Regions from separate parts of the Exiguobacterium sp. K1 genome, predicted to be linked through region 1. Evidence: a T-box and tRNA genes for the amino acid it is inferred to sense, from the RefSeq annotation. Region 1 holds a T-box; the other regions hold tRNA genes.
The links. A T-box is a leader RNA that pairs with one kind of tRNA and senses whether it is charged. The one in region 1 lies ahead of N7U64_RS00940 (valine--tRNA ligase), so its partner is inferred to be a tRNA-Val.

Region 2: it encodes a tRNA-Val, which carries the amino acid that the T-box ahead of N7U64_RS00940 (valine--tRNA ligase) is inferred to sense. The anticodon was not compared.
Region 3: it encodes a tRNA-Val, which carries the amino acid that the T-box ahead of N7U64_RS00940 (valine--tRNA ligase) is inferred to sense. The anticodon was not compared.

Annotation. Positions count from the first base shown of each region.
Region 1 covers NZ_JAOTIT010000001.1:193,097-200,225, forward strand. Annotated here, with positions in the region: gene hemC (hydroxymethylbilane synthase) at 1-278, shown strand, start outside; gene N7U64_RS00925 (uroporphyrinogen-III synthase) at 244-954, shown strand; gene hemB (porphobilinogen synthase) at 951-1,940, shown strand; gene hemL (glutamate-1-semialdehyde 2,1-aminomutase) at 1,937-3,247, shown strand; T-box leader at 3,303-3,532, shown strand; gene N7U64_RS00940 (valine--tRNA ligase) at 3,575-6,217, shown strand; gene N7U64_RS00945 (folylpolyglutamate synthase/dihydrofolate synthase family protein) at 6,274-7,129, shown strand, end outside.
Region 2 covers NZ_JAOTIT010000005.1:81,744-88,872, forward strand. Annotated here, with positions in the region: gene N7U64_RS11450 (efflux RND transporter permease subunit) at 1-2,482, opposite strand, end outside; tRNA gene N7U64_RS11455 (tRNA-Val) at 2,658-2,730, shown strand; partial or broken gene N7U64_RS11460 (IS30 family transposase) at 2,786-3,723, opposite strand; gene N7U64_RS11465 (PTS transporter subunit IIC) at 3,881-4,903, opposite strand; gene N7U64_RS11470 (metallophosphoesterase family protein) at 5,251-5,985, shown strand; gene N7U64_RS11475 (hypothetical protein) at 6,036-6,314, opposite strand; gene N7U64_RS11480 (TetR/AcrR family transcriptional regulator) at 6,393-6,953, opposite strand; gene N7U64_RS11485 (YhgE/Pip domain-containing protein) at 6,940-7,129, opposite strand, start outside.
Region 3 covers NZ_JAOTIT010000005.1:71,494-78,622, reverse strand. Annotated here, with positions in the region: gene N7U64_RS11430 (phytoene desaturase family protein) at 1-1,235, shown strand, start outside; gene N7U64_RS11425 (histidine phosphatase family protein) at 1,283-1,840, opposite strand; gene N7U64_RS11420 (response regulator transcription factor) at 1,854-2,534, opposite strand; gene N7U64_RS11415 (HAMP domain-containing sensor histidine kinase) at 2,539-3,900, opposite strand; gene N7U64_RS11410 (YdhK family protein) at 4,053-4,619, shown strand; tRNA gene N7U64_RS11405 (tRNA-Val) at 4,664-4,736, opposite strand; gene N7U64_RS11400 (nitroreductase family protein) at 4,880-5,506, opposite strand; gene yhfH (protein YhfH) at 5,701-5,847, shown strand; gene N7U64_RS11390 (polysaccharide deacetylase family protein) at 6,052-6,900, shown strand; gene N7U64_RS11385 (YkyA family protein) at 6,913-7,129, shown strand, end outside.

The sequences.
Region 1 (7,129 bases):
TGATTCATGACCAGATGACAGAGAAAGTAGCCTTCGCCGAACGTTCATTCTTAGCAGCAATCGAAGGAAGCTGTCATGTACCTGTCGGTGGATTTGCGACGATCAACGAAGATTTGTCGACGACACTCGTCGGATTCCTCGGTTCAGTAGACGGACAGCAAATCCTGCTTGAACGGGAAACGTCACTTGATCCGATGCAACTCGGTCAAACGGTTGCGACGCGTCTTCTTGATGCAGGGGGTCGTGAAATTCTCGCATCTTTACCGGATGACCTGTAAACGACTGGTTTTGACGGGAAGCCGTCGACCGACTGCGGAGCAGGTGGAGCGTTTGACAGCACAGCGGATTGAAGTCGTCCATCATCCGGTCATCGAAACGATTCCGGTCGATTTTCAATTGCCGACGGAACTCGATTGGCTGATTGTGACGAGTCCGACTGGTGTCGAACGCATCCAGTCAGAGCTTCCGTCCTTGCACTATACGAAGATTGCAGTCGTCGGATCAAAAACGGCGGCGGCGTTAATCAAGCAGGGACGAACACCTGATTTCATACCGTCCGCTTTTACAGGGGATGTACTGGTTGAAGAATTACGGCCGCTTCTCCGGACAGGACAACGCATCTGTTTTGCCCGCGGGAACCGGTCACGTCAAGAACCGCTCGAACGATTAAAGAATGCCGTTGCGGCTGAAGTGTTGGAAGTCATCACGTACGAAACAAAGTTACGGGTGATTCCACCTGATCTGTTGCAACAGGCTACGTATATTGGTTTACAAAGTCCTTCAGCTGTCGAAGCGATTGCTCCACTACGTCAAGAGACGACGGCGACTTACGTGACCATCGGACCGATTACAGAGCAAGCCGCTCGACGTTTCGGTTTGACACCACTTTTGGTCGCTGCCGTTTATACACTCGACGGACTGATTGACTGTATTTTAGAGGAGGAACTGTTATGAACACATTAGAATTCGCACGTCATCGCCGCTTGCGGAATACAGCATCATTGCGCTCACTCGTCCGGGAAAATCATCTCCACAAAACGGATTTGATTTATCCGTTGTTTGTCGCAGAAGGAGAAGACATCAAACGGGAAGTCAGCTCGATGCCCGGCGTATTCAACCTTTCACTCGACCATCTTGAAGCAGAAATCAAGGAAGTCGTTTCACTCGGTATTGAATCGGTCATCCTGTTTGGTGTTCCGCACGATCACTTAAAAGATGAACAAGGGACCGGCGCGTTTCACGATCACGGGATCGTTCAAGAAGCGACGCGACTCGTTAAAAAAATCGCACCGCAACTGACAGTCATCGCTGATACGTGTTTATGCGAATATACGTCAACCGGACACTGCGGCATCGTTGCTGACGGAACGGTTGATAACGATGCGTCACTTCCGTTGCACGTCCGAACAGCGGTGTCTCAAGCGCGTGCCGGTGCCGACATCATCGCGCCATCTTCCATGATGGACGGATTCGTCGCGGCGATCCGCCAAGGACTCGATGAGAATGGATTCAGCCACATCCCGGTCATGAGCTACGGCGTCAAGTATGCTTCCGCTTATTACGGACCGTTCCGTGATGCGGCAAACTCGGCACCTGGTGAAGGGGACCGCAAAGGGTATCAAATGGATCCGGCCAACCGTCGGGAAGCATTCCGTGAAGCGACGGCAGATGTCGAGCAGGGTGCCGACTTCATGATCGTCAAACCGGCTCTCGCCTTTATGGATATCATTCGCGATGTCCGGGAACGGGTAGACTTACCAATCGTCGCCTATAACGTATCGGGTGAATATGCGATGGTCAAGGCTGCTGCCTTAAACGGTTGGATTGACGAAGAACGTATTGTCATGGAAACGATGCTCGGCTTTAAACGGGCCGGAGCCGATTTAATCATCACCTATTTCGCGAAAGACATTTGCCGTTACTTGGAGGGGTCGAAATGAGCTTAACGAATCAAAACTCAAAATCAAAAGCCGCGTTTGAACGGGCCTTACCGCTCATGCCGGGCGGCGTCAACAGCCCGGTTCGCGCGTATAAATCAGTCGGTATGACACCGATTTTTGCAGAACGTGCGCAAGGATCACGTCTGTACGATATCGATGGAAAAGAATACATCGACTATGTTTTATCATGGGGACCGATGATTCTTGGTCATGCTGATCCGATCGTGACGGCTGCCATTCAAGAGCAGGCGACACGTGGATGGAGTTACGGCACACCAACTGAAATCGAGTCGGCGATGGCGGAAGTCGTCATCAGCCGTGTCCCATCGGTTGAAGTCGTCCGGATGGTCAACTCGGGAACAGAAGCAACGATGGCGGCGCTTCGTCTCGCACGCGGCTATACAGGAAAAACAAAAATTCTGAAATTCGAAGGCTGTTATCACGGTCACGGCGATTCACTGTTGATTAAAGCCGGATCAGGTGTTGCAACACTTGGACTTCCGGATTCACCGGGTGTACCGGCACAAATTGCGAGTATGACATTGACAGTGCCGTACAATGACATGGATGCGGTCCGGATTGCATTTGAAAAACACGGCGACGATATCGCCGGTGTCATCGTCGAACCGGCAGCGGGCAACATGGGCTTCGTGCCACCGCAACCGGGCTTCCTCGAAGGACTGCGCGAAATTACGGAACAGCATGGCACACTCTTGATCTTTGATGAAGTCATGACCGGTTTCCGCGTCGGCTTCAATTGTGCCCAAGGACATTTCGGTGTCACACCGGATATCACGTGTCTCGGTAAGGTCATCGGTGGCGGTATGCCGGTCGGTGCCTACGGCGGACGTCGCGACATCATGGAACAAATCGCGCCGCAAGGTCCGATTTATCAAGCCGGTACATTATCAGGTAACCCGCTTGCGATGGCGGCAGGCCTTGCGACATTAACGCAACTGAAACCGGAACACTACGAAGAGTTTGACCGGAAAGCCAACCGTTTGTCGGAAGGATATCTCGCAGCAGCTGCGAAATACAACATTCCATTGACGACGAACCGCGCCGGTGCGATGTTCGGTGTCTTCTTCACGGATCAGCCGGTGACGAATTTCGAAGAGGCGAAATCATCGAACCTCGACATGTTCCGCTCGTATTATCAAAAAATGGCGGCACGCGGTATCTTCTTACCGCCGTCACAATTTGAAGGACTCTTCTTATCGACCGTTCATACGGACGACGACATCGAGCAGACGATTGCAGCAGTCGAGCTGACATTCAAGGAATTACAACTCGAATTTAATCGTTAAGCAGTTCTTGACGAGCCGTAGAGGTCTCGGATAAAATAAGGAAAGAATAATTTGGAAAACAGCGATGACGGGAAGAGTAGTCAACAACCGGACTGTATGAGAGAACACATCCACTGGCTGAGAGATGTGACAGGACGTGCTGACGAAGGTCACCCCACGAGCTGGTTCTGTAAGCGACAGCAAGCAGAATCCGGATTGCCGCACGTTACGCGGACTAGAGGGCACTCTGTCAAGAGTGAACTAAGGTGGTACCGCGGAAGAGCAACGGCTTCTTTCGTCCTTAGATGAGGACGAGAGAAGCCGTTTTTATTATGGATTAAAGGAGCGATTCAGATGCAGGAATTATCAATGCCGACAAAATATGATCCGCAGGCGACGGAAGAAAAATGGTACGACTTTTGGATAAAAGGGGAATATTTTAAAGCCGATCAGGATCCGGAAAAAGCACCGTATACGATCGTCATCCCACCGCCGAACGTTACCGGTAAATTACACCTTGGTCATGCCTGGGATACGACACTTCAGGATATGCTGACACGGATGAAGCGGATGCAGGGCTTTGACGTCTTGTACCTGCCGGGAATGGACCATGCCGGAATCGCGACGCAGGCAAAAGTCGAACAGAAACTCCGCGCGGAAGGTAAATCACGTCTTGAAATGGGACGTGAGAAGTTCCTCGAACAATCATGGGCATGGAAAGAAGAATATGCTTCAACGATCCGCGAGCAGTGGTCAAAACTCGGACTCGGACTCGATTATTCACGGGAACGGTTTACGCTTGACGAAGGACTGTCAGAGGCGGTTCAGGAAGTATTCGTCAAACTGTATGAAAAGGGTTTGATCTACCGCGGCGAATACATCGTCAACTGGGATCCGGCAACGAAAACAGCCATCTCGGACATCGAAGTTATTTATAAAGACATCGAAGGTGCGTTTTACCACTTCAGTTATCCGTTGACGGACGGATCCGGTCACGTTGAACTGGCGACGACACGTCCGGAAACGATGCTCGGCGATACAGCGATTGCCGTTAACCCGAAAGACGAGCGTTATGCACATCTCGTCGGAAAAACGATCACGTTACCAATCGTCGGGCGGGAAATCCCAATCGTTGCCGATGAATACGTCGACATGGAGTTTGGAACAGGTGTCGTTAAAATCACACCGGCACACGACCCGAACGACTTTGAAGTCGGAAACCGTCATGACTTACCGCGTGTCCTCGTCATGAACGAAGACGGCACGATGAATGAAAATGCGGGGAAATATGAAGGCATGGATCGTTTTGAATGCCGTAAGCAGATTGTCGAAGATCTCAAAGAGTCAGGTGTCTTGATCAAAGTCGAACCACACCTGCATTCCGTCGGTCACTCGGAACGGTCGGACGCGATTGTTGAGCCGTACTTGTCACTCCAATGGTTCGTCAAAATGGAACCGCTCGCTGAAAAAGCATTACAAGAGCAACAAGGCGAAGACAAAATCAACTTCATCCCGCAACGTTTTGAAAACACCTATGTCCGCTGGATGGAAAATATCCGTGACTGGTGTGTCAGCCGTCAGCTCTGGTGGGGTCACCGGATTCCGGCCTGGTACCACAAAGAAACAGGCGAAGTGTACGTCGGTAAAGAAGCACCAGCTGATCTCGAAAACTGGGAACAAGACAATGATGTGCTGGATACGTGGTTCTCTTCTGCCCTCTGGCCGTTCTCGACAATGGGATGGCCGAACGAAGGCGCAGCCGATTATCAAAAGTACTTCCCGACATCAACACTTGTCACAGGTTACGACATCATCGCGTTCTGGGTCTCACGGATGATCTTCCAGTCGTATGAATTTACAGGCGAACGTCCATTCAACGATGTCTTGATTCACGGTTTGATCCGTGACTCGGAAGGACGGAAAATGTCCAAGTCACTCGGGAACGGAATTGATCCGATGGATGTCATCGAGAAATACGGCGCCGATTCACTGCGTTGGTTCTTAACGACCGGTTCCACACCGGGGAACGATTTACGTTTCTACTGGGAGAAAATCGAAGCGACATGGAACTTCTCGAACAAGTTATGGAATGCAAGCAGGTTTGCGTTGATGAACATGGACGGACTGACGTACGACCAGATTGATCTGTCAGGTGAAAAATCACTGGCTGACCAATGGATTCTGACACGTCTGAACACGACGATTGATGATGTCACTCGTCTGTCGGATAAGTATGAGTTTGGGGAAGCCGGTCGTGTCCTCTATCACTTCATCTGGGAAGACTTCTGTAACTGGTACATCGAGATGGCGAAGTTGCCGTTGAATGGTGAGGACGAAGCAGCCAAATTGACGACACGTTCGATTCTTGCCTATACGCTTGATCAAATCATGCGTCTGATGCATCCGTTCATGCCGTTCATCACGGAAGAAATCTGGCAGCACTTACCGCACGAAGGCGAAACAGTTACACGTGCCGCTTGGCCGACACGCAATGATGCACTCGACTTCAAAGCATCTGTCCCGGCTTTCGAAGCCGTTCAGAACGTCATCCGTTCAGTCCGGAACATCCGGGCGGAAGTGAACGCACCGATGTCGAAACAAATTCAGTTGATGATTGCAACGAGTGACGATCAAGTCCAGCATGATTTAGAAACAAATCTGTCGTACTTGAAAAAGTTCACGAATGCGTCAGAATTGCTCGTTGAACGCAATATGACAGCACCGGAAAAGGCGATGAGTGCCATCGTGACGGGAGCAGAATTGTTCATTCCACTTGCTGACTTGATCAACATCGAAGAAGAAATCGCTCGTCTGAACAAAGAACTCGTCAAGTATACAAAAGAAGTCGAACGGGTCGAGAAAAAACTCAACAACCCGGGATTTGTCGGGAAAGCACCGGCACATGTCATTGAAGAAGAACAAGCAAAAGCACAAGACTATAAAGAGAAGCGGGCGGCAGTTGAAGTCCGAATCAGCGAACTCGCAAAATAATCTTAACAGTGGCTCAAGTTTTCTTGAGTCACTTTTTTTGAAGGAGTGAACCAAGCGTGAGAACACGAGAAGATGTGTTGGAATGGTTATCGGCGTTACTGGCATTTGGCATCAAACCGGGACTGAGTCGGATGGAAGCAGTACTGGCGGAACTTATGATTGATCCGGATGCGATTCCGACGATTCATGTCGCGGGAACAAACGGAAAGGGGTCAACGGTCGCTTTTTTGCGGGAGATGGGTGTAGCCGAAGGATTGCAAGTCGGAACCTTTACGTCACCGTATATCATTCAGTTCGAGGAACGGATCATGTTGAACGGTGTACCAATCAGTGAAGCGGATCTGGTCGAGGCGGCTAATGTGGTTCAAGCTGCAATCCTGAAATTAGAACCGGTAATTGGGGCATTGACGGAATTTGAAGCCTTAACGGTGCTCGCTTTTTATCATTTTTATCAAATTCGTCCTGATTTTGTGATTTATGAAGTCGGACTCGGTGGTTTGTACGATTCGACGAATGTCCTGAAGCAACCGAAAGCCGCCATTATTACTTCGATTGGGCACGACCATCAGGCTATCCTCGGAGATACGCTTCAAGAGATCGCCCTACAGAAATTCGGGATCATCAAACAAGGCACACGAGTCATTGCCGGGAAACTGCAGGAAGAATTGACGGTGCCGTTGATGGCCTATTGTGGCGATCGGCAAGCGAGTCTGTCCTGGAGTCAGGAAGTCATCCGGCATTACCGGCTGAGTGAGACAGGAACATGGACAACCTATGAAGGCATTCCCGAGACACGGCTTGGACTGGAAGGGATGCATCAAGTCCACAACGCGGCCAATGCCGTCGTCTGTGCCAAACAACTCGGATGGTCGAAGACCGCAATCCGGCGTGGACTGCGGAATGCAACGCATC
Region 2 (7,129 bases), on a different contig from region 1:
GACCCGAGACACGGGCGTAAACTTTACCGTCCAGCTTTTGAATCGATGTGAACGTATCGACTTCTTTGACAGTTGCCACGTCTTTCAGAGCGACAGGACCTGCAGCAGAGAAGAGTTGGACGTTCTCGAGATCTGCTTTCGACGTCAAGTCTTCCTTATAAGACAATTGGACGTCCTGGTCTTTGTTATCAAGGTTAAGGGTGCCGACCGTAACAGGTTTCGTTTGGTCGTTGACCGTACCAAGAATCTGGAAGCCGGACAAACCACGATCGCTGGCTTTTTCAGAGTTGATTTCAACGAGGAATTGTTTTTGTTTCTCGCTGAAGTTATTCGTCACGTATTTTAGATCATTGTTTTTGTTCATGTTGTCTTCAACTAATTTAGCAGCTTTTTGTAGTGCTTCTAGATCAGTCGAGAACAAATCAACGTCAACGTTGTTGTTCGATGGGGGACCGCCAGTTGAAAGCTCAGCGACGCTGATTTTAACGTCGACATCGTCTTCTTTTGCGATATCCTCCATTTTAGTTTCTAGGGATTTGATTGTCTTTTCAACATCGACCCCGTCTTTTAAGTTCAAGAAGTAGCTGGCTTTGTTATCAAGTCGCAACCCGGTCGTGAAATCACGGGCTCCGACGGATGTCGTGACATCAGCAATCGCTTTTTCCTGATCAAACATTTTTTCCATGTTGAGCGATACATCACTCGTTTTTTCAAGTGAAGTCGCAGCAGGAAGTTCAAGTGAAGCCGTCAGTGTTTTTGAAGCTTCGTTCGGAATAAAGGTAAAGCCGAGTTGCGGTACAATCGCAAGCGAACCGCCAAGTAACAAGAACGAAACGACTAAGATGATTGCTTTATGCGACAACGATTTTTCAATCAGTTTGCCGTACCAGCGTTGTAAGGCGCCTTCTTTTTCTTCCGCCGGGACCTTTTTAAAGGCGAATTTCGCCAAGATCGGCACAATCGTAATCGCGACAAGCAGGGAAGCAAGTAACGAGAAGATGATCGTCAATGCAAACGGTAAGAAGAATTTACCGGTAATACCGCCGACGAAGCCGATAGGTAAGAAAACAACGACGGTCGTAAGCGTCGAAGACGTGATGGCCTTCAAGATTTCTTTTGTCGATTGTTCAATGACTTCATCCGTCATCCCGCCATTCGACTTGCGGACCCGCCGGAAGATATTTTCGATGACGACGATACTGTCATCGACGACCCGACCAACAGCGACGGCCATCCCGCCGAGTGTCATGATGTTCAGTGAAATATCCTGCCAGTTCAGGAAAATGGCTGCAATCAAAAGCGACAACGGAATCGAGACAATCGCGATGATCGTCGCCCGGATATTACGTAAGAACAGCAGAACGGCGAGTGAAGCAAACAGCGCACCGAGCAATCCTTCTTTTACTAGTGTTGCAACAGATTCTTCAATATCTTTTGCAGAATCAATCCCGATCGTATAATCGATTTGGTCATCGTATTTGTTTAAGATTTTTGTGACACCATCGGCGATTTCAACCGTATTAGCATCCTGTTTTTTCGTAATGGCCATCGAGAGAGAATCTTTTAAGTCATATCGTGTTTTTTCACTTTGTTTTGAGACGGCTTCGATGGTCGCGACGTCTGAAAGGCGAATCGGTTCAGTTGGTGCCGCTTGTTCTGTCGGAGCACCTGGAGCGCCGTCGACAGAACCGGCCGGAGGTCCTGATTGAGCCGGTTGACCTTGACCGCCTGATGCCGCACCGGAAGCGGCGCTTGACGTGAGTTGGAGATTTTTTAATTTATCCAAGTTTTCCAGCTTTTCTTCCACCCGGATTGGAATCTTCGAATCACCTTCTGCGAGCTGCCCGGACGGGAAGGAAACATACTTGGCATTAATTTGTTCTTTAATACTGGATAACGATAAACCGGCCGCTGTTGCTTTTTTGTTGTCGACCGTAATTTGGACTAAATCATCTTTATATCCACCAACAGAAACACTGTTGATTCCCGGAATTTTATTGAGTTCCGGTTCGATTTCATTCTTTAAGAGGGACTCAATCTCTTTTCCATCTTTACTAAAGAAGGAGATGTTGTAGATTGGGAACGATCCGAATGAGAAGCGGTTCAGCTTCGTTGTGGCTTCTTCCGGAAGATTGGCATCCTGAATCGCCGCGTCAATTTGTTGTTCGACCTTGTCCATATCGGTATCAAATGGGAATTCGATATTGATGATTCCAATACTTTCATAAGCAGAGCTCGTAATTTTTGTCGAGCCCTCGATTCCTTTCAGTGCTGTCTCGAGTTTTGAGACGACCTGTTTGTCGACATCATCCGGAGATGCGCCTGGATACACAGCTTCTACTGAAATTTGAGGAAATTCAATTTCAGGAAACTGATCCACTTTAAGCTGAGAAAACGAATATACGCCGCCCAAAACTAATAAAATAGCAATAATAAATACAGCGACAGAGTTCTTTAAACTAAACCTTGTTAAAAAATTCAACAGTTACCCCTCCTTTATTTTATATGTGCTTATTTACATAGTAGAGGACGAAACGAAACCCTGCAACTTTGAACTGTAGAGCAGAAAGAAAAAATATAATGAAAAAATTAAAGAAAAGTCTTTACAGTTTTCAATATGTTGCTATAATAAACATATACCCAGAACACACCAACATGATTCTGTAGCTCAGCTGGGAGAGCGCTACCTTGACAGGGTAGAGGTCGCTGGTTCGAGCCCAGTCAGAATCATACCGAACTCCCGTTCATCACACGATGAACGGGAGTTTTTTCATATGACGGTTTGTCAAATTAAGTGCAACACTTCTTCCGTGAAGACCTCGTATGCAGTTTTCCAGTTAAGACATTTTCGTGGTCTCCCATTAATCCAGGCGAGCGCTTGAGCGATTTCAGAGCGACTGACCTTTCCGAAATCTGTCCCCTTCGGGAAAAATTCACGGAGAAGACCATTGGCGTTCTCGTTACTACCACGCTGCCAAGAAGAATACGGATCTGCAAAATACATGGGTAAGCCTAACGTGTCACGAATTCGTTCATGACAGCTAAACTCTTTTCCGCGATCTGTCGTCGCAGTTTGGAACGTTCCCAACGGGAAGGAAAGATGTAATGCTTGAATCGCAGACTCCATCGATTGAGCGGACCGATTTTCCATCGGTACAGCGAGATAAAAACGACTCTTTCGCTCGACGAACGTTGCGACACAGGCTTTTGACGTCCCTCTACCCGATACAACAGTATCAAGCTCCCAATGTCCAAACGTTTGACGCCCTTTGACGTCGGACGGACGTTTACTGATTGGCAGTCCGACGTTGAAGCGTCCGCGCGTCTCACTTGGTTTCTGACGCTTTCCCTTTTGCCGAAGAAGTCCAGAATCGGCCTCGACGAGGCCACTATAAATCCAACGATAAATTGTCTTGAACGAGAGTCCTTCTTCTTGGAATAATCGTCCGGCAATTTGTTCAGGGGACCATGTCTCCCGTAATTTTTCGAGGATGAAGATTCTTTTTTCGAGCGTAAACTTCGTACGTGCACCGCACTTCTTTTTTCGCTCCACATAACGCTGGTCAGCATGAGAAGAATCGTAATGAGGATTTCGTTTCAATTCTCGTGAAATCGTAGAAGGTTGACGCCCCAGGCGTCCCGCAATCTTTCGGACAGAGAAACCTAGCTCGAGATACGTCTCTATTTGACTCTTTCTGATATGGTAAGATGAATATAGCTCATAACGAATCCTCCGTTGAATTTTGTGTGGTAACTCTATTCTACACGAGGCCGTTATGGGTTTTTTTTGTGTTTTCAGCTAGGTGTTGCACTTAATATTACAATTCGTCATATAAAAAAGCTGTTCCTTCATTAAATGAGGGAACAGCAGCATAAACATTTATTGAATTTCTAATCGAAGGTCGCCGATCTTTGTCCAACCAGCCATTGTCGTCATCCGGTAAAAGACGAGCGTCAAGACGCCTGGAAGGACAACGCCGGTTGCAAAAAAGATGAGGAACGCATTAAACCCCTGATTAACGAAGATGTTGAGTGGGGCAATCATTGAATTTAATCCGAGACCCGCAAGTTCATAAGGGACTTCAAGTGAAAGAACAAGTGTCGCAATCGGTGCCGAAATCATCGCGGCCAGGAATGGGGCGACGACAAGACGCGGATTCTTTACGATATTCGGAAACTGCACTTTTGGTGTGACGAAGAACGAAGCAATCAAACCGCCGGGGTCCGTTTGACGATATGCCATCAATGTAAATCCGACAAATTGAGCCGAACAACCGATTAAAGCAGCGGCACTCGCGACCGGGTCGAGTTGAAGGGCGATTGCCAGTGCAGCCGATGAAGCGGGTGACATCAATAAGACGCTGAAGATAAGGGCAATAACAAGTGATGTCGCGATAGGTGAAGATTCGACAGATGCGGTAACCATGGCACTGAATCGTGTGAGCAGAGGTGTTGTAACGGCAGCGGCACCAAGACCAGTGAATCCGCCGGCAAGAACAGCGCTGACCGGGATGACCATCATGTCGAACTTCGTTTTACCGGTCATCCGTTTTCCGACGAAGACGGCAACGGCGGCTGCGAGTAATGCACTGATTGGTTGTCCCGGTACGAGGACAAGCCCGGCATCCGTCGGTTGAAGTGCGGCACCCCCGATTGTCGCGGCAATCATCGCACTGAACAAGACCAGTGTATTTCCACCAAGCTGATAGGCGATTCCGGCTCCGAGGGCTGGAGCGAGTAAGACTTTGGCGACACCGCCAATCGTGAGTAACATCTCAATATGTAATAAATTGCCGAACGTTTCAATTAATAATCCTACCCCTAATGTCACTAACACGGCATTTGCCATACCGGCAGATACCTTTACCATTCGATCCATCGCATATTCCTTCAATTCACTCATCCTCTCTCTGTTTCTCTCTAGTTCGTTTTGCCATTAAAAAAACCTATCCGTTATCGGATAGGCGCCATCATTCCTGCGGGCGCCTCATTCGATGCATCGAAAGGAGGGCCCAAAATCAATTCCGAAAATCACCGGAAAGGTTTCAGTCCCTCGAGCATAGAATAATCAGTCGGCCAGCAATTTGTTTAACATTCATAAAAATGATTCCCCTCTCAATGAATTTTTCTAAGCCTAACACGGGTAAGATAAATAATCAATATTTTCTGACAATTTATTTTCAATGATTTTCAGACTTAAAATCAGGGGAAAGATAAGAATGGCATCAGATAAACATTGGAGGCGGTTTCATGAAATTTGCAGTCATCACAGATATTCACGGAAATGTAACGGCACTCAAAGCCGTTCTAAATAGAATAGCGGAAGAAGGGGAGATCTCGGAAGTCTTCTGTCTTGGAGATTTGATTGGGATTGGACCACAAACGAACGAAGTCATCGAAATTGTGCGATCGACACCACAAATGACGACGATCAGCGGAAATCATGATGAAAATGTCCTGGCGTTAATCCATGGTCAAAAATATCCGGACAGTTACCGTCATGCGAAAAACCACCACCAGTGGATTGCCGATCAGTTAACACCGGATAATCAATCGTTTCTCGAACAACTTCCAAGAACCGTCCGGAAAACATTTTCGGAACAGGAAGTATTGTTTACACATTATGCGTATCTGGATGAAACAAAAGCGATTGGGGAGGAACCGTTGGCGGAAGCAGTGGATGGAACCGAACAATCCCTGCCCGAGCTCTTTAAAGATGAGCGGGCGAGCCTGGTCTGTTTTGGACACCATCATCCGAGACAGTTGGTCCGGGCGAAGGGGATAACTTACCTGAATCCAGGGGCACTCGGCTGTCAGCCGGAAGCTGTAGCGCCATTTGCGGTAGTCGAACTGAACAGCGGAGAGTGGAATGTGAATGTCATTGAAGTAAAGTACGATGACCGACCATACCTTGAAGCGTTTAATGCGGCACCAATGCCGGAAAAAGAATTGTTGCGTAGACTTTTTCTCGGAGGAAGAACATAAAAAAACGATCCGTCTGCAAGAGTACGGATCGTTTAATGAGAAACAATGTTTCATAAAAAACGGCTTAAAAGAGAAAGACCTAAAGGGACGGCAATGAGTAAAATCCCGATGATTCGTTTTGTCCGGCTCCGTTTCCACTGAAAAGCGAGCGACAGGAACGGAGATAAAAGAAATCCGACGAACAGCGTGATTAACGTCAGGATAAAAAATAGAAAGTCTGTTTTGGAACTGGTACGGGTGTACGATTTCCACATATCAACGAGCGATACAATGACGTAGACCAGCAAAGCTAACGTGAAAAGAAAATTGGACAGTAAAAGCTGCGACAAATAAAACACTCCATTCAGGTACGAATAAGAATTGATTACGCAAAAACAGCCTCTCCATTTATCGAGAGGCTGTTTTCATTATAACAATTTTAACATCGCTTGACTGATTGTTTTTAGATCAAGTGGTTGCCCGATCAGCGGCCATTCAGAAATCAAGGCAATATACGTTTTGAACAGCAGGAACGCAGTTACTTCGACCGGAACTGCTGGAGACCGTTTTTCAAGTTCCAGCCGCGTCTCCAGCAGATTCTTTATATATTCGACGATATGTTGCTCGATTCGAATCCGTAGCTCCGACATCTCCTGGAGTTTCAACGTCTGGGTTTCTTGTGTGATTTGTAAGATAAACAGATGTTGCTGTTGATGATTGACAATGGCATCAATCATCGCCTGTTTATTTTCTTCGACAGAAGCTGTCGTCGTATAGGCGTTTTCCGCTTCTGCTTTCATCTCCTGCAAGACCCGTGTGACGAGGGATTCAAACAAATCAAGTTTACTTTCAAACAATTGATAGACAGTTGGTTTTCCAACATGAGCTCGTTTGGCAACACGTTCGATGGTCGTTCCTTTATATCCGAGTTCTGAAAAGCAGGACATCGCTGCATCTAAAATGAGATGTTCTTTATCAGACAGTGTCATGGCGTTTTCTCGCTTTCGTTGAGAGTAAGATTCGTTTTCCGCCTAAAGCACCAGCGAAGCTGATAACAAGTGCAGAAAACAGAATCAAACCAAGGATTTGTCCGTTTGTGATGAGTGTGTCAGTAACGCCGATTCCAAGTGCCTCACGGAAACCTGTGACTGAATATGTCATCGGC
Region 3 (7,129 bases), on a different contig from region 1:
TCGAACCGCAATGGCGGACTTTCTTTGAAGACGGAACACAACTCGACGTCAAAGGCGATCTTCCGGGCATGCTCGAGGAGTTCAAAAAAGTCTCCGATCAGGCTGATTTTGTCGAACTGTTCAGCTATTCTAAAAAAATGTACGATTTGTGTTTGGATAGTTTCTACAAGTACAGTCTCGAAGATTTAAAGGACTTAAAAAAATATCATACGATGTCTGAATTACTTAAGATGGATCCGCTCAATACGGTAGCAAGCGGTACGAAAAAACACTTGAACAACAAGTATCTGGAGCAACTGTTTAATTATATGGTCATGTACGTCGGCTCCAACCCTTACGAAGCTCCTGCCGTCTTCAACCAGATGATTTATGTTCAGATGGGACTTGGTATCTATTACGTCAAAGGCGGCATGTACAATATCGCCCGTGCCATGAAAACCGTGCTCGATGAACTCCGGGTGACGATTCATGTCAATACACCTGTCGAACGTGTCGTCACAGAGGGCAAACGTGCGGTCGGCGTGGAAACGACAGACGGTACATTTTATCCGGCTGATGTCGTCGTCTCAAACCTGGAGGTCATTCCGACCTATCAACATCTCATCTCAGAGAAAAAAGGACCAAAACAGGCTAAAAAGTTAAATCAGTCCTTCGTTCCGTCCGTTTCCGGTCTTGTCCTGTTACTTGGTGTGAACCGCGAGTATAAAGATCTTAAGCACCATAACTTCTTCTTCTCGGATGATCCGGAACGGGAATTTGCCCAAATGTTCAAGGAAGGTGTCCCACCAGAGGATCCGACGATTTATGTCGGTGTCTCCTCTAAATCAGATGCTTCCCAGGCACCGGAAGGAAAAGACAATCTGTTTGTCTTGACGCACGTTCCGCCACTGACGAAACAAGACGGCAAAACCGATTGGGATGCGTATCGTGAAGTCGTCCTTGATAAATTAGAACGGATGGGACTGACCGATTTACGTGAATCGATTGAATTCGAATACCGCTTTACACCGGAAGACTTGAAATCACTATACGGTCCGAACGGCGGTTCGATTTACGGTGTGGCTGCCGATCGGAAAAAGAACGGCGGCTTCAAGATTCCATCGAAAAGTGATCTCTACGAAGGGCTTTACTTCGTCGGCGGTTCAACACATCCGGGCGGTGGCGTTCCGATGGTCACTTTGTCGGGTCAACTGACGGCAGATTTAATCCAAAAACATGAAAATGTAAAAGCATAATTAAAATAGGAGGTTATCCCCTTATAGACGGGATAACCTCCTATTTTTCAGTCATGATGACACATTTCTTCGATTTGAAGAAATGTTTTAGCTTTGAATGTCATTTTGTAGACGGCCGGCATCTTTAGGGTGTTCCAAAAATCATACCCGTACGCCGGATCAAAGTACTGCATCAATAACACCATGATGTTTCCGTGTGTACCGATGACGATCGTTTGATTTTGATGATGTTCCAGCAGTCGTTTGATTTCAAGAACGATCCGTCGTTGTGCCGTAACGTTTGATTCACCGCCATACGGGTTTTCATCCGGATGTTTCCAGACATACCGGACAGCCTGTCGGAAGTCCGGCAGTTCTCCCGGTGCCAGCAATCGTTCTTGAACAGCTGCGGTTTCTTGGATGGCTAATCCGGATTGTTCCGCTAAGGGCTGAACTGTCTCAATCGCCCGTCGATAGGGACTCGCATAGATATAGTCCAATGTAATGCCGTCAAAAAGTGTCGTCAGTTGCTCCGCATCGTCTCTCCCCTGTTCTGATAAAGGACGTGCTTCTTCGTCTGTAGAATAGGTCGAATGTGCATGGCGGACTAAGTAGATCGTTGTCATAGTTAATCTCCTTTCAGTCGTCTTTTGGTTGTTCCAGCCACCGGTAACCAACACCCCGGACGGTTTCCAAGTACTGATCAATCGGAAAGCCGGAACGCCGCAGTTTTTCACGAAGGTGGCGCATATGAGAATCGATGGTTCGTGGTTCAATCGATTGGTCGTCACTCCAGAGCGACCGCACTAATTGCTCTCTCGATAAGATTCTATTTACGGAAGCCAGGAGTTTTCCTAACAGCTGAAACTCTGTTTTGGTCAGTAAGATTTTTTGTTCATCAAAACTACAATCATATCCCTTAGCATCATAATGCAGACCATGAAATGTATACTGTTCCCGCTTTTCTCGTCCAATCAATAACTCAATCCGTCCTAATAGTTCACCTTCATGAATCGGTTTCGCCACATAATCATCGGCGCCGACTGTACGTCCCCGAACGACATCTTCCATTTGATTCCGTGCAGTTACCATGATGATCGGGAAATCAACGATTCGTCTTATATTTTCACATAGTGTCCAACCATCCATTTCAGGCATCATGACATCCAGTAAAGCGATATCAATCGGAACTGTTTTGACGATTTCGATTGCTTTTTCAGCGGAATCGACCAAATGGCACGTATGACCATACGGTGTCAAATATAATTTCATTAATTGAAGCATCCGTTGTTCATCATCAACGATTAAGATTCGAGCCATTTTTTCACCCCTTCCACTGAACGATTACACGCGTTCCGCTATTTTTTTGGCTTTGAATTTCTAGTGTCGCTCCATGTGCTTGGACGATAGCTGACGCAATCGTCAGTCCAAGTCCCGATCCGCCTCGACTTCTCGACCTGGACGGTTCACTGCGGTACAACCGTTTTGTCACATGGGGCAAACTTTCTTGACTGATGCCGATTCCTGTATCCCGCACTTGAAAATACGGTCCCGTTTCATTTACTCCGTATCGGACGATGATGTCACCTGTTGCTGTATATTTTCTTGCGTTATCCAGTATATTCACTAACACTTGTTTAAGTCGGATTTTATCGCCTGTTACCTCTACCGGTTCTCCCGATACATACAAGTGCAATCCTTTTTCTTCGATTGCCGGTCGCATTTTTTCTGTCGTCGATACAATTAGTTCATCAAGCGGCAGTGGTAACCGTTCAATTGAAAACTCGTTGGCATCAGAACGCGCCAGTAACATCAATTGTTCAATCAATCTGCTTACATGATCACTTTCTTCTTTGATAATCGACAAATAAGCTGCTTTTTCAGATTCCGGCAAGTCCGGACGTTGTAAAATATCCGCATATCCCTTGACGTATGTCAGTGGGGTTCGTAGCTCGTGAGAAATGTTCGCTAAAAACTCCGTCCGTTCACGATTCAAGAAATCGAGATCTTTAGCCAACTGCGTGATTGATCTTGCAAGTGCTCCAAGTTCGTCTGACCGGTTCACCGGTAAATCCACATCAAGATTCCCTTCTTTCAGTTTAGCAGTCGCGCGTTCCATCTTAATGAGCGGTCTTGAGATCACTCGTGTGCATAAGACGACAGTCGCGAGTGACAGAAGTACGGCAATAATACCGACTTGAATGAATTGCTGTCTTAACGGATTAACTACTTGTTGAATCAACGTCTCAGGAGCAAACATGAAGACATGTCCACGATGAGCACCTGAAATCGTGATTGGACTGTCTGTCATTAAAAAGCCGTTCGCTTTTGCTTGAGATTGTAGGATACGATCGTTTCGTTGCGTTTGAAATTCTACGTGTATAAGCTCTTCTGTCATTTCTGGAGTAAGTCGAGGCGAAGACTTTAAAATTTCACCCTCTTCATTTGTGATGACGACGGTAAATTCAGATGCTGATTCCATCAAAGTGACATGTTCCAATGTTTCTGCATTAAAAGATTCCTCGAGGACATCACGGTGTGTATTTCCCCGGTTCAACAAACCAAGGACCACTTCGTCCGTCCGTTGATTCACAAGATTAAAGTAGAGGGTACTGAACAGAATACCGCCGATGACAAGAATCGCAGTCAAAAAAAGCAGACCGATGTAGTAAGAAATATGTCGCATGTCCCGCTCCCTCCTCTCTTCACTCTTACGATACACTTTTTTAAAAGCTTATTCAGTCAGACCATTGAATCGTCACCTTTTCTGCACGGTTTCTGCACAAAACATGGGTATAGTAATGACATAACCAGATTACTTACAGGAGGTCATTTTTCATGAAAAAACAACTGTTCGTCACATCATTGGCACTTTCTGCAGTCATAGGTTTAAGTGCTTGCGGATCTGATTCGAATTCGTCTAATTCGCACGATATGCACGATGATATGAAGGATTCTCACGCAGGAATGATGCATTCAAGTGACGGAAAAATTCCAGCCGGACTCAAACAAGCCGAAAATCCAAAATTTAAGGACGGTGCGAATGTCGTTTTATCGTCAGATCATATGAAAGGCATGGACGGCGCAGAAGCAACCGTCGTCGACTCATTTGATACGACGGTCTATGCCGTCAGCTTTACACCAACAAACGGCGGAAAAAAAGTCAGCAATCATAAATGGGTGATTCAGGAAGAACTGAGTCCGGTTCCGGATTCACCGCTAAAAGCAGGTGACAAAGTGACGTTAGCGGCGGACCACATGAAGGGCATGGATGGGGCTAAAGCGACGATTGATCAAGCCGATGAAACAACCGTGTATATGGTCGATTTTAAACCGACAACTGGTGGAAAAACCATTAAGAACCATAAATGGGTGACGGAAGACGAACTTCAAGCCAAAAATTAAATAAAAAAACTCCGTTCATCCAAGGATGAACGGAGTTTTTGGTATGATTCTGACTGGGCTCGAACCAGCGACCTCTACCCTGTCAAGGTAGCGCTCTCCCAGCTGAGCTACAGAATCATGATGCAGTACGTTATGTACTTGCTAGGACATGTATTAATATAGCAAGAAACTAACCATCTGACAAGTACTTTTCTAAAAAAATTAAAAATAAAAATGAACGGGACCGAACCATGATTTCGAGTCGGCCCCTTCACATTTACTTATAGAATTGTCGTGACTTGATCAACCGGCAGACGAAGGGCCGGACGTTTTTTCGCATCTTCCACTGCTTTACCGACGGCAATCAACATGACCGGAACATAACGTTCATCTGTAATAAACGTTTCCGTAAAGAGTTGGTGATTGAATCCCCCCATCGCAAGTGTTGATAATCCTTTTGCTTCAGCGACCAACATGAGTTGCATCGCTGCTAGACTTGCGTTTGACATGGCTGCATCTCTCGCATAAGCCTCGCTTTGGTAAGCTCCTTCCACTTGTCCTTTGATCGCGTCGAACAAGTCTTCCGTCATACCTCCTGCTTCTACGGCTGGACCATAAACCGGATTATAGTTTCGGTTTGCCTGTAAATCCCCTAGTACGGCAATGACGACTGAAGAAGAACTGATGGCAGGCTGATTGTAAGCGATTGGAGCCAATTGCTGCTTCGCTTCTTCCGAATGGAAGGCGACGAAATGCCAATGTTGCAAGTTCCAAGCACTTGGCGCAGCTGTCGTCAATTCAATCAATTCTTGTACGTCTTCTTGCGAAAGCGTGAATGTCTCATCGTAATGACGAACTGAACGGCGTTCTGCCAAAAGTGATAGTGTGTCGGATAGTGTTTGATTCATAATGATCCCCCTTTAAGTACATCTGTTTACTTTGTTATCGTATCATCCTCTTCACTACCTGTCATACGACAAGACTCGCTGATATTCTATCTGTTATAAAACAAAGATTGACATACATATTCTGTACTAGTACAATAAAAGAAATTCAATGTTTCTTGCTGCCATATCCATACATTAAGAGGAGGAACAAAATCATGGAACAACCCCTTTACCAAGAAACTTCTCCGGAGTTTTACCGTCAACTTCCGGTCAAGACCTGCTCTCATTGCGGAAAAGAAATGGATGAACAGTGCGAATCATATAAAACAGAATGTGATGAGTGTGCTGTTACAGAACACTGATCGAGAATTGTCCGAAAAAAGAAGTCTCCGATAACGGATGGACTTCTTTTTTTGTTAAAAAAACTTTTTAGTTTTCTATTTTAATAACGTTTTTTTAGATTATAGCTCTACGAGTCATCTTTTTGTAACATCTTTGTTACAAATGAAACAGACAAAATGTTACATTTAAGTCATAAGATTTTCCGTAAAGGAGCTTAGACATCAATGGATCCATACAACTCAGGCAATCCCCTCGGACTTGGTCCAAGGCATCGAAAACCAAAACGAAAATATTTCGCCAAGCTTTTTATTCTAATGGCACTTATCCTTCTTCCGCTTGGTGGTTATATCGTTTATCAATACCTGACTTCAACACAACAACAAGCGGATGTAAAATCCGTTCAACCTTTACAGAAAGTCCCGACTCCGAACTTGGACAAGGCACGTGTCGAGAAATGGAACGGGATTACTAAAAAAGTAGCTTATCTGACATTTGAAGACGGTCCGACCGCTTTGACTCCGGATATCTTGAAATCATTAAAAGAACAAAATGTTAAGGCGACCTTCTTTCTGATTGGAAGTAATATCGCCGAGCAACCGGATGTCGTCCGCTCAATGGCAAAGGATGGACATTACATCGGACCACACAGTGAAACCCATGACTATGACACGCTGTATAAGAAAAAGCAGTATGTTCCTGAGATGCTGAGGGTGCAGAAACAAATTAAACAACTAACGAATCATGCTCCATTATTGACACGTCCGCCTTATGGATCAACGCCCGGCATTAGCAAGTCCATTGCGAAAGAAATGGAGCAGGCTAAACTCCGGATGTGGGACTGGTCGATTGATTCGATGGACTGGTACTACAAAGACAGTGCGAAAGAAGTTGCGAAAACCGTTATCAACCGGGCAGAAGATCCGGTCGAAATCATCCTGTTACATGAACAACCGCAAACATTGCGGGCATTGCCTGCGATCGTCGCCGGACTAAAGAAAAAAGGATATCAATTTTCCGTCTATGATGAAGACTTTCATATCCCGTATAATTTCGCAAAATTCTCTAATTTGTAAGGAGTTACTTTCATGATCAAAAAACGGATGATTTTTAATAGCTGTTTCACCTGTCTCGGCGTCTTATTTCTCAGTGCCTGCTCGAGCGATCCCGCTGCTTCGATATATAACCAGTTGGAAGAACAGGCCAAGTCTGAACGAAAAGCCGCAGCGATTGCTGAACAACGGACACGCCAAGACGAAATTTCCGTTAATACGTATCAAGCCGTTCTCGAAGCCGGAGCCGATG